One region of the Bilifractor sp. LCP21S3_A7 genome, then DNA from elsewhere that is predicted to be linked to it. Evidence: predicted binding sites of a transcription regulator. Region 1 holds the regulator's gene; each other region holds the start of a gene.
What was found. The regulator Rex, encoded in region 1, represses fermentation and respiration genes when NADH is low (regulators of the CRP and FNR family bind a similar motif). The targets are predictions, from matches to a motif close to ATTGTTAANTANTTAACAAT.
Positions count from the first base shown of each region.

Region 2: ACTQ1O_RS01950 (butyryl-CoA:acetate CoA-transferase) is a predicted target of Rex. The motif match lies at 2,757-2,776, and genes of this name have one in related genera.
Region 3: ACTQ1O_RS06640 (glycerol dehydrogenase) is a predicted target of Rex. The motif match lies at 1,874-1,893, and genes of this name have one in related genera.

Region 1 covers NZ_JBQKGL010000003.1:230,156-234,447, forward strand. The annotation lists gene ACTQ1O_RS04160 (NAD(P)H-hydrate dehydratase) at 291-1,811, opposite strand; gene ACTQ1O_RS04165 (redox-sensing transcriptional repressor Rex) at 1,977-2,618, opposite strand; gene abc-f (ribosomal protection-like ABC-F family protein) at 2,804-4,292, shown strand, end outside.
Region 2 covers NZ_JBQKGL010000002.1:36,911-41,202, forward strand. The annotation lists gene ACTQ1O_RS01945 (acetyl-CoA C-acetyltransferase) at 1-1,088, opposite strand, end outside; gene ACTQ1O_RS01950 (butyryl-CoA:acetate CoA-transferase) at 1,353-2,699, opposite strand; gene ACTQ1O_RS01955 (DegV family protein) at 3,202-4,068, shown strand; gene queA (tRNA preQ1(34) S-adenosylmethionine ribosyltransferase-isomerase QueA) at 4,163-4,292, opposite strand, start outside.
Region 3 covers NZ_JBQKGL010000005.1:207,603-211,894, reverse strand. The annotation lists gene aroC (chorismate synthase) at 1-472, opposite strand, end outside; gene ACTQ1O_RS06640 (glycerol dehydrogenase) at 636-1,724, opposite strand; gene ACTQ1O_RS06635 (hypothetical protein) at 2,118-3,086, shown strand; gene ACTQ1O_RS06630 (diaminopimelate decarboxylase) at 3,340-4,292, shown strand, end outside.

The DNA.
Region 1 (4,292 bases):
TATATGAATTCAGCGCCGGATACGGTAACCGGCCATGCTGTATACAACACCACAAGCTGTATACAAAGTCCGGCGGTTTTCATAACTCGCGCTAATTTTAACATTACTTTAAAAATATATCACTGAATGGATGGATCGTCAACCGGCTGCAAAGAGAGTCAAGGCGGCTGCAAAGAGAGTCAAATCGGCTCAAAGCAGATACAAAGAGAGTCAAAGCAGCAAAGAAGCAGAAAATTTCAGAGCTCTGTCTCCCTTTGAGGTGACAGCGGAAAAGGCGCGGCGCCGGTTCATCAGAGAAATTCGTGGATGAATTCGAGAATGTTTCCGGCAGTCGCGGAGGCCTCTGAATATTTCTCGGATGCCCGCTCTCCGCATTTTCCGTGAATGTAGACTCCGAGTGCGGCAGCGACACCGGTATAATCTCCGTGCTGCGCGGTCAGACCGGCAATGATTCCGGTCAGGACATCTCCGCTCCCGGCTGTGGAAAGTGCGCTGTTGCCGGACCGGTTCAGGAAGCAGCTGCCATTCGGGAGCGCTGTGATGGTTGCGGCGTCCTTCAGAACCACCGTGTTGCGGACCTCCTCGGCAGCATGCCTTGCGATGCTGACGGCAGATGACTTGATATCCGAAGGCGCGATGCCGGTCAGACGGCTCATTTCACCAACGTGTGGTGTGAAAACGGAGGGAAAGCGGATTTCCCGAAGGAGGTCGCTGTGCGCCGCGATGAGATTCAGCGCGTCAGCGTCAAAAACTGCAGGTATTTTTCTTTCCTGATTCAGACGAAGGAATTCCCGCATAAGAGAAAGCGCCGTATCGCCGGTTCCAAGTCCGGGACCGATCAGTACAGTATCCGCCCATTTCATATCCGCTGCAAGCTGTGGAAAGTCTTTTGCACCATCCCGGTATGTGGAAATGAGAGCTTCCGGGAACATTGCGCAGATCGGAGTGCGGTTATTTTCTTCTGTAAAGATTTTCACCATTCCGACACCGGTCAGAAGTGCGGCCTTTGCGGAAAGATATGCCGCCCCGCAGATATTCCGTGATCCGGCGATGACGAGGATCTTCCGGAAGGTTCCCTTGTTGCCGGATTCATCACGCTTCGGGAGATAATCAAGATCACTGTGTTCGATGGTATACAGCTGGCAGGCTTTTGTGATCTTTCTGGAAAGCGGAATACCGATTTGCTTTACCTTGACCTTTCCGGCACAGGCTGCTCCGGGATAGATGTAGAGCCCGGCCTTTCCGGTTGTGAAGGTGACGGTGAGATCCGCCCGGACAGCCGTCCCCATGATCATGCCGGAGTCGGTGTTGACACCGGACGGCATATCGACAGCGGCGACAGGAAGCTCGGAATGATTGATCCGGTCAATGAGTTCGGCATAGATTCCGGTGATGTCACGCTTGAGCCCGATTCCGAAGAGAGCGTCTATGATAAGAGAATAATCCTCCGGATGGAAATCCGCCAGCTCCTCGCCAGGCATCCTGCGTGCGCGGATGACCGGAATCGGAAAACCCTCGATGATATGAAGCTGCTGTTTCAGCTGTTCGCTGAATTTTTCCTCCGGTCCGGCAAGAAAAACCGTGCAGCTGTATCCCTCCTCGCAGAGAATGCGGGCAACGGCGACTCCGTCTCCGCCGTTGTTTCCCGTTCCGCAGACGACGAGGACCCGATCCATATCATACTGCCGTTTTTCAATTTCTGATGCACAGGCAAGTGCCGCCCGCTCCATGAGGACCATGGAAGGCATCCCCGCCGCGACAGCGCTTCGGTCTGCGTCCTGATGCTGCCTTGCACTCAAGATCAGTTTCATTCTGTATCCTCCCTTTCTGCTGAAGGACAGCGCAATTCATGAGATCCAATAACCGTTCTCTTCTCTGCCCCAATTTATGTGATCCGATAATGTTTCTCTTTTCTGTTCCAAAAAGAGCCCCCATCTACGCGAGGGGCTCTTGTATCGTCTTGTATCGGCAGGTGTCTACTTCTCTTCGAGTGTCTTGAGGTTGTAGGACAGCCGCATCAGACTTTCGGACAGATGAACATTCTGAACAGCCACATTCTTCGGCACCACAAGGTTCAGATCGGTGTGCGCAAAATTCCAGATGGCGTGAATGCCGTTTTCGATCAACATCTTGCTCACCTCAATGGCATACTCCTTCGGAAGTGTCAGCGTCGCGATTTCGACATCATTCTCCCGGAGAAAGGCCGGAATCTCGTCCGTCATACGGATTGGAACACCCCGGATGACCTTGCCCTTCAATTCGGGATTATTGTCGAAGAGCCCGATGATACGGAAACTGTTCTTCTCAAAGTTCGTGTAATTCGCGAGAGCCTGTCCCAGATGCCCGACACCGATAATAATAATATTGTGTATGCGGTCCAGTCCGAGAATTTTGGCAATCTCCTCCCGAAGATACTGCACATTATAACCGTAGCCCTGCTGCCCGAAACCGCCGAAATTATTCAGATCCTGCCGGATCTGAGAGGCGGTCACCTTCATCTGCTGACTGAGTTCACCGGAAGAAATCCGCTCAACGCCGGCCTCCTGCAGTTCACCGAGATACCGGTAATAACGGGGCAGCCTCTTGATAACGGCTTTCGAAATCTCTTTCTGACTCATATAAGAAAACCTCCTTGAAGCTACTACCATTATATGTAATTGTCTAATTTTTGTCAAAGTATTTCTCTTTTTCCTGCCGCCCTTGCTTTGTCGTTTTTTTTCGGTATAATTGGAAGGTAAATGCTCCGCCAGAGAGGCGGCGGGACGCAAACAGGAAAAGCAACGAATGTGTGAGGTGGACAGATATGATTCTCTCCTGTCAGAATATCAGCAAGACATTTGGATCAGAGGAAATCCTAAAGGATATTTCCTTTCATATTGAAGAAAGGGACAAGGCCGCTCTGATCGGTGTGAACGGAGCGGGCAAATCGACGCTGCTCCGGATCATTACCGGGGCTCTCAGCCCGGACACCGGAGAAGTCACCGTCACGCACGGCAAGACCATGGGATATCTGACGCAGTATCAGGACATGGAATCAGACGAGACGATCTATCAGGAGGTCCGGAAGGCAAAGCAGGACATCCTTGATATGGAGCAGCGCCTGCGGGAGATGGAGCGCCGGATGGACACAGTCACCGGCGAAGAGGCCGTTTCGCTGATGAATCGCTATACAGAGCTGATGCATGAGTTTGAGCTCCAGAACGGATATGCGGCGGAGAGCGAGATCACAGGCGTCCTGAAGGGACTCGGATTTGAGGAAAAAGATTTTGACCGCCGTCTGGGCTCCCTCTCCGGAGGTCAGAAGACACGGGTCGTTCTGGGAAAGCTCCTGCTGACAAAGCCGGATATCCTGCTTCTCGATGAGCCGACCAACCACCTGGATCTCTCCTCCATCGAGTGGCTGGAGAATTTTCTCATCAATTATCCGGGAACCGTGCTCATCGTCTCTCATGACCGGTATTTCCTGAACCGCATCGTCACGCGGGTTATCGAGATCGAAAACGGCAGATCGATGAGCTTCGAGGGAAATTATAACGAATACAGCCGGAAGAAATCGATCGTGCGCAAGGCGCAGTACAACGCGTGGGCGAAGCAGCAGGCTGAAATCCGTCATCAGGAAGCGGTCATCACGAAGCTGAAGCAGTTTAACCGGGAGAAGTCCATCAAGCGCGCGGAATCCAGAGAAAAAATGCTCGATAAAATGGAGGTACTGGAAAAACCGCAGGAAGTCAGCGCGGATATGCGCATTGAGCTGAAGCCGAGGACGGAAAGCGGCAAGGATGTGCTCACTGTGACCGGTCTGTCCAAGTCTTTTCCGGGACTCCTTCTCTTCCGGAATCAGTCCTTTGAGATCAAGCGTGGAGAACGGGTCGCAATCATCGGTGACAACGGAACCGGAAAGTCCACGATTCTGAAGATGATCAACGGCCTTCTGACACCGGATGAGGGAAAAATCGCACTCGGTTCCAAGGTCCATATCGGGTATTACGATCAGGAGCAGCAGCTGCTTGACCCGGAGAAGACGATCTTTCAGCAGATCGCAGACGACTACCCCTCTCTGACCGAAACAGAGATCCGCAATGTCCTCGCTGCCTTCCTGTTTACCGGCGATGATGTGTACAAAAAGATCTCTTCGATCAGTGGCGGCGAGCGCGGGCGTGTGTCCCTGGCCAGACTGATGCTCTCGGAGGCAAATTTTCTGATTCTGGACGAGCCGACGAACCACCTGGACATCATCTCCAAGGAGATACTGGAAGATGCCCTGAATGAGTATACCGGAACGGTGCTCTATG
Region 2 (4,292 bases), on a different contig from region 1:
AGGGTAACAAGGATTCTTGTTCCGGAGCATCCTACCGGATGTCCAAGAGCGATTGCTCCTCCGTTTACATTCAGCTTCTCCGGATCAAATCCGAGTTCCTTGGCAACTGCGAGAGACTGTGTAGCAAATGCCTCATTTGCCTCGTACAGATCGAAGTCCGCAACGGTCATTCCGGTCTTCTTCAGCAGATTTCTGGTAGCTACGATCGGTCCTACACCCATGATAGCCGGATCAACGCCGCCGAGCGCGCCTGCGATCCAGGAAGCCATCGGCTTTACACCGAGCTCTTTTGCCTTGGATTCTGTCATTACTACAACTGCTGCCGCACCGTCATTGATTCCGGAAGCATTACCTGCGGTTACAATTCCATCCTTCTTGAAAGCGGGGCGAAGCTTTGCAAGTCCTTCTGCTGTTGTTCCCGGACGCGGTCCCTCATCGGTATCAACGATGGTAACCTTGCCCTTACGTCCCTTTACCTCTACCGGAACGATCTCATCCTTGAACTTGCCCTCTTCAATTGCCTTGCAGGCTTTCTGCTGAGATTTTGCGGAGAACTCGTCGAGCTCTTCTCTGGTCAGGCCGTATTTCTCGGCAACATTCTCAGCTGTGATTCCCATATGATAATTGTTGAATGCATCGGTAAGAGCGTCATGCGTCATGGAATCAATCAGTGCTCCATCGCCCATTCTGTATCCATAACGTCCGTTCTGCAGAAGGTACGGAGCTTTGGACATGCTCTCCATGCCGCCTGCAACAACGATTTCCGCCTCTCCCGCACGGATCATGTCTGCTGCCATGTTGACAGCTGCAAGTCCGGAACCGCAGAGAATATTAAGAGTCATTGCCGGAACCTCAACCGGAATTCCCGCATTTACAGATGCCTGACGGGCAACGTTCTGTCCCTGTCCTGCCTGAAGTACACATCCCATGTATACCATGTCTACCTTATCCGCCGGTACTCCGGAGCGCTTCAGAGCCTCTTTGATAACAATTGTTCCGAGATCAGCAACCGGAACTGTGCTAAGTTCTCCACCCATCTTACCGATCGCAGTACGGCAGGCGCCAGCAATAACAATTTTCTCAGCCATATTAAAGCCTCCTTAAAAAATAAATATTATAGTACGTGAAATATGTATATCCTCATGAATCACCGTCAGGAAAAAGCCGGAACGCTGTACCGAGTCTTCTGATTCAGACCGCCGGAACAATGCTCGTTTATTTCTTAACGATGTAATCATCATACCCCTATTCCGCCTTTTTGTCAAATATTTATCAATCTTTATTTTGAAAAAAACTTGCTAAATTTGGATCGCAATCTTGTATAGTTTTTTCCTTGACATCACCGCCGCATGTCATCTCTTATTGGACCGTCTCCAGATGTTCATTTTCTCCGCCTCACGGATCAGTTCATCCCGTACCTTCGGATGTGCGATATTGATCAGCTGTTCCGCTCTCTGCCACATGGAGAGCCCCTTCAGGCAGACCTTTCCATATTCGGTCACGATATACATCGTGTTCGCGCGCGTATCCGTAACCACGCTTCCCGGGGTCAGCGTCGGACGGATCCGGCTCTTGATCTCCCCGGTCTTTTTGTCCTTGTACGCGGACGACAGGCAGATAAAGCTCTTTCCGCCCCTGGATTTATACGCTCCAAGTACAAAGTCGAGCTGTCCGCCGGCTCCCGAAATATTCTTGATCCCTGCGCTCTCGGCGTTAACCTGTCCGTAAAGATCAATGTCCACAGCGTTATTAATAGAGATAAAATTGTCAATCGCGCCGATGGTATCGATGTCGTTGACATATCCGACAGAGGCAGCCATACATTCCGGATTTCCGTCGAGATAATCGTACATCCTTCTGGTGCCGGCACCGAAAGCATACACCTGAAGCCCCCGGTCAATGTTCTTCTTTGACCCGTTAATTTTGCCCGCCTCTGCCATATCCACAAAGGAATCCACGTACATCTCCGTGTGAATACCCAGATCCTTCAGGTCACTTTCCGCAATCATTTTGCCGATCGCGTTCGGCATTCCGCCGATCCCCAGCTGCAGGCAGGCGCCGTCCGAGATTTCCGGAACTACAAGCTCCGCGACCGCCTTATCCACATCACTGGCTTCTCCCCCTGCCGGCACCTCGTCAATCGCAGGATCATCTCCCTCAACGATCATATCGATCTGGTCAATGTGCACGTAATTATCCCGGGTTCCGAGACATACCGGCATGTTTTTGTTCACCTCTGCGATTACGATATCTGCCGTCTCCACAACAGCGCTCATCTGACTCGCGCAGGGGCCGAAATTGAAGTAGCCGTGTTTGTCCATCGGCGATACCTGAAAAATTGCCACATTCAACGGCATCGTGCTCTCTCTGTAGAGGCGCGGCAGCTCAGAATAACGAAGCGGCGTATAAAAGCAGAACCCCTTGGATACCGAATGTCTCTCCACCGGATTCATATGCCAGCTGTTCCAGATAAAATGTTCCGCCGGATTTTCAATTCCGAAGATAGCCGGAGCATGACAGAGAACGCCGCCGCGGATGTTCACGTCATGAAGCTCAGGCATTCTCTTTGCCAGAGCTTTATCAACCGCAACATTCGTTCCTACACACCATCCGTAATCAACCCAGTCGCCGCTTTTAATCACCGAAGCTGCCTTCTCGGCGGTTACCAGTTTCTCCTTGTACTTTTCATCGTAATTCATCAGCTCATTCCTCCTCTTCCATACGCCTTTCCGTTTCCATTTTCAGGGACCGCGCTTTATGATATTTTTTTAACAACCTATCTGTATTTTACCATTTTTGTGACAGATGTAAATTATTTTCCTGCTATTTTCTTTCTCCGCTATTGTCTTTCTGTTTCTTCGCCTCCTCCATTTTCCCTTTATATCCGCTTCTGTAAAAAAATTGCGCGCTGGCTGCAGATCACGGTTTGCAGAGTCAGACCTGAAGGGCCGCCTCCCCGGGTCACCTCTCACCGGAGCAGCCTGCCCGACCGGCCTCAACCGGAGCAGTCCTCCCTTACCGGCCTCACCGGAGCAGCCTGCTCCCCGGACAGCTTAAGAACGGAGCGTCCTGACGGAGGCAGTGAAAAGATGAGACAGCGAAAATTCTCGCTTTGCACTGTTCATTTCTTTCGAAAAAGGATATACTGAGTTTAAGCGTCTGCAACAACCCAAATTCATGGCGCTGGACAGGAGAAAATATATGAGAGAGATTCTCATATCAACAGAAAGTGGATCGGATCTTCCGGAATCACTTGTACAAAAATATCAGATTCATGTTGTTCCAATGCATGTCATTATGAACGGCGAGTCATTTGACGACGGTCATTTTCCGATTGACCGCGTATTTGACTATTTTGACGAAACCGGAAGAATTCCGACAACATCCGCGGTAAACGAGGGTGAATATATCGACTTTTTCCACAGGCTGCAGGAAGAACATCCCGGATGTGTGATTTATCATTTTGCCTACTCTGCCGCCGCATCAAGCACATATGACCACGCCCGGCTTGCCATTGATGACGAGGGTTTTCAGGATGTCTATCTGATTGATACAAAGTCTGTATCCGGAGGCTGCACCGCTTACATTTCAGAAGCATACCGTCTGATCCGGGAACGCGGGGAGCATATCACCGATTACAGCGCCTTCGCGGATGAACTCCGCTCCATCTCAGATCATATCGAGTGCCAGTTCATCCCGGCGACACTCGCATATCTGCGAGCCGGCGGAAGAGTATCCAATGCCTCCTACATTGCCGCCAACATCCTCAATCTGAAACCGCTGATCGAGATTGACAGCACCGGTCACCTGATCGCAACCAGGAAATACCGTGGATCCATGCGCAGGATTGTTGATAAGTTTTATCGGGATTTTCTCAGCCGTTATGACTGCCGCAAGGATACCCTGTATCTGATGTATGGAAAGGGACTGGCTCAGGATGTTCTGGATCGTATGAAGGAAATCGCTGTCGAGAACGGATTTCAAAATACTGAATACGTCATGACCGGCTGCACCATTTCCTGCCACGGCGGAAAAGGTGCCATGGGCATCGCTGCGGTCACTGTATAAGCTCGGGCGGCTGTTCTGCATAAGCAGAACAGCCGCCCTTAATCGTGTTTACGGCCACAGGCGGCCGCAAACCGCAAATAATGAGATTTTGCTGTTATTCTATAAGCATCGCATCCCCGAAGCTGAAGAAGCGATATTTTTCCTGCACAGCGATGCGGTACGCATTCATAATATTATCCTTCCCCGCAAACGCGGACACCAGCATGATCAATGTGGATTCCGGG
Region 3 (4,292 bases), on a different contig from region 1:
GTCTGACATAGGTAGTGATCGTGATTCCCAGCTGTTTGAGCAGAAGAGAAGCGATTGCTCCCGCGGCAACCCTTCCGATGGTTTCCCGGCCTGAGGACCGCCCGCCGCCCCTGTAGTCCCGTATGCCATACTTGCTGTCAAATCCGTAATCCGCATGTCCGGGGCGGTATTTATCCATGATGCTGCTGTAATCCCCCGAGTGTTGATCGGTGTTATGTACCATCATCGAAATCGGCGTTCCTGTGGTCATCCCCTCAAAAGTGCCGGATAAAATTTCAATTTTGTCGGATTCCGCACGCTTCGTTGTATACCGGCTCTGGCCGGGTTTCCTCCGGTCCATAAAGGGCTGTATATCCTCCTCTTTAAGAGGAAGCCCCGCCGGACATCCGTCCACGACAACGCCGACTCCCTTGCCGTGCGACTCTCCCCAGGTAGTGACGCGAAAGATTGTTCCAAAAGTTGATCCCGCCATGCTTTTTTCTCCTGACTGAATGGTAAAAATATGAGGCGGATGGCCGCGAAACAGTCCATCCGCCTCCAATATAAATCACTTTAGCACAGGGGAGCTGTCCTTTCAATCCCCCGCACCTCCTTCACCGCTTCACACACGAACCGGAAACGAACCGCTTTATTCCTTATTGCAGTTCTTTTCCAAGTGCATCTGCAGCCAGGATTGCGTCATACAGCTGCTCCGCCGTAACATCCGCAACCATGTTGTGAATGGATTCCCCTTCAACGCAAGCCAGCTCTGCAATCTTTCTGACCTGTTCATCAGTAGTTACACCGAGCTCTGCAAGCGTAACCGGAAGCCCCGTCTCACGGCAGAAGTTCTGCACTTCATCGAACTCTTCACGGGGAGCGCCCTCAAGCTGCAGCTGAACCAGCGTACCGAATGCAACACATAATCCATGCTGCGCCGGATGGTTCTCGAGACCGGTGTACCCATTGTAGAAGGAATGCGCAGCTGCCAGCCCGGCATTGTCCGCACCAACTCCTGAGAGATAGGTATTTGCCTCAATGATCGCATCCAGTGCGGGTGTTACCACATGATTCTCACACGCGCGAATTGCTGCTGCGCTGTAGTCACGCAGTGTCTTGTAGCAAAGCTCACAGAGCGCCATGGCAGAACGGGTGATTCCACCATTTTCAAGGCTCGGCGCATCGGTACGAACGCAGGCTCTTCCCTCGAAATATGTTCCGAGCGCATCACCAATGCCCGCAATCAGAAAACGGGTCGGCGCGTTTGCGATAACTGCGCTGTCCACTATTACAGCATCCGGGTTTTTCGGATAGAAGAGATAGCTGTTAAACGAGTGATCATCGTTGTAAATAACTGAAAGTCCTGTGCAGGGAGCATCTGTCGCGCAGACAGTGGGGCAGGAGACGTCATGGATCTTCTCATAATATGCGGTTGCCTTGGCGGTATCAATCGCCGATCCTCCGCCTACACCTACTACCGTATCGATGCCTTCCTCACGGACAATCTTCCGCATCTTTTCAATCTCGCCGATACTGGAGATACCGCTGAATACTTCATAATGACGGACGTTATCTGTTCCCTCAAAACTCTTCTCGATTTTATCATGGCAATTCTTATATCCGCTGTGTGAACAGATAAAAAGCCATTTTGATCCGAGATCCTGCAGCTGCTCACAGAAATGAAGCAGCGAATCCTTTCCCTGAACATACTTTAGCGGTGCTCTCATTAAACGTAATCTAGCCATAGTATCCTCCTTTATGGAATCTGTCTTGCATAATTCTCTGAGACCGTTCCGGAATCCTTTGTGATTCCGATGTTCTGTCCTAACCCCGGCCTGAAAAGTCCTAATATCCGCCTTCATCCAACCGGGATTACAATTCCATATTATGTCATTTTGTTAAATTGTTATCAACGAAGAATACGAGAAAGATGCGTCAAATATTGCAGACAGCCAACGCCAGGGCTGAGGCATTGTACGACGCCAGGGCTGCGGCATTGTGCGACGTTGACAACCCTTCGGCTGCCCCTTATAATTGTAGAAATTAACAAGAGAGCCGGCTATATCGTATCACCGGATGACAGGATATTCTGTTTCACCTGACATCCGTCTTAATACGGGAAAGAAAGGACAGGATCCATGGATTTTTTACACAAACTGGAACGGAAAATCGGAAAGTATGCAATCCATCATCTGACCATTTACATCATTATGACCTATGTAGCAGGATATATCCTCTACTTCATGGCACTCATGAATCCGGAATATGGAACGGTCTTTAACTATCTGACGCTTTCACCATCTCTTATTCTGAAGGGACAGGTGTGGCGTCTCGTATCCTGGTGGCTGATTCCCCCGTCATCTCTGAATATCTGGACCATCATCATGCTGATCTGTTACTATCAGCTCGGAACACTCCTGGAGCGGACCTGGGGCGATTTTCTCTATGACGTATACATTTTCTTCGGCCTGATCATGACCGTCATCGGCGCATTCGTCCTGTACGCCATCACCGGTGTGGATTATGGAATGATGTTCTCCACGTACTATGTCAGTCTGTCCATCTTCCTCGGATTCGCTCTGACCTTTCCCGATCAGAAAATGCTGTTTATGTTCATCATACCGATCCGGATCAAATACCTGGCCATCGTCGACATCATTTATCTGATCTATGACGTCATCAGTTCCCCCGCGTCAATGCGTCTTCCGAGGATCATCATGATTGTCTGCTCACTCGCCGGCACGATTATTTTCTTCTTCCTCACACATGGCACGCAGGGGATGAGCAGAAGCCAGCGGCAGACGCGGAGAAATTTCCGCCGCTACATGAACGGCTACAACACCGGCCGGAACAGTTCTCCCTACAATAGCGGGCAGAACAGCTCCCCTTACGGAAACAGCGCAAACAGAGGAGATAAAATTGACCGCAGCACCTTCGGCGCCGGCCAGGGCAATCCGAACAGCGGCCGACGGCCGATTCACCGCTGTGCCGTGTGCGGACGAACAGAACTCGATGACCCGAATCTCGAATTCCGGTTCTGTTCCAAATGCAACGGAAACTACGAATACTGTCAGGATCACCTTTATAATCATAAGCATATCCAATAAACCCTTATATAAGTCGTGCCACATACTGTATAAGCTACGGATTGCTCCGTGCTTCGCGCGTGACGATTCTGTATGCGTTTTCGAAGAGCTTATACAGTATATTTTAGCTTTGTAAAGTCACAAAGTGTTTTACATTTTAATCAGAGTATGTTTTAATGGTACAGGAAACCCGGTGTCCCGTGAATGGGGCTCCGCATACTGTATAAGTTCACCTCCGATCTGTTTGCCGGAGTCATTATAAGGAGATCTACCCATGAAGAAAACGCCTTTTGTCACAAAGGAGAAACTTGAAGAGATCATTCGCGATGTACCGACTCCTTTTCATATTTACGACGAAAAAGGAATCCGTAAAAACGCACAGGCGGTGAAGGAAGCATTTGCCTGGAATCCCGGCTTCCGAGAATATTTTGCCGTTAAAGCAACCCCGACACCCGCACTCATCAAAATTTTGAAAGAGTACGACTGTGGCTGCGACTGTTCCTCTATGACCGAACTGATGCTTTCCGAGGCAATGGGGTTTGACGGAGACCATATCATGTTCTCCTCAAACGACACTCCGCTTACGGAATACAAGAAGGCGAATGACATCCATGCCATCATCAACCTGGACGACTTCACCAGCATTGCGGATATCGAGGAAGCACTGGGATATGTCCCGAAACGTATCTGCTGCCGCTACAATCCCGGCGGGCTGTTCGAGCTTTCCAATGGAATCATGGACAATCCCGGGGATTCCAAGTATGGTATGACGACAGACCAGCTCTTTCAGGCATTCCGTATTCTGAAGGAGAAGGGCGTCGAGGAATTCGGCATCCATGCTTTTCTCGCAAGCAATACAGTCACAAACGAGTATTATCCGAAGCTTGCCGAAGTCCTGTTCAATCTCGCCGTAAAACTTCAGAACGTAACCGGCGCGCACATCGGATTCATTAATCTGTCCGGCGGTGTCGGCATCCCTTACAAGCCATGGGAAGAGCCGAACGACATCCATGTCATCGGCGAAGGTGTGCACAAAGTCTACGACAAGATCCTCGTCCCGGCAGGAATGGGCGATGTCAAGATCTTCACCGAAATGGGTCGTTTCATGATGGGCCCCTATGGAGCCCTTGTCACCCGCGCGATTCACGAAAAACACATCTACAAGGAATATATCGGTGTGGACGCCTGCGCGGTCAACCTGATGCGCCCTGCCATGTACGGCGCGTA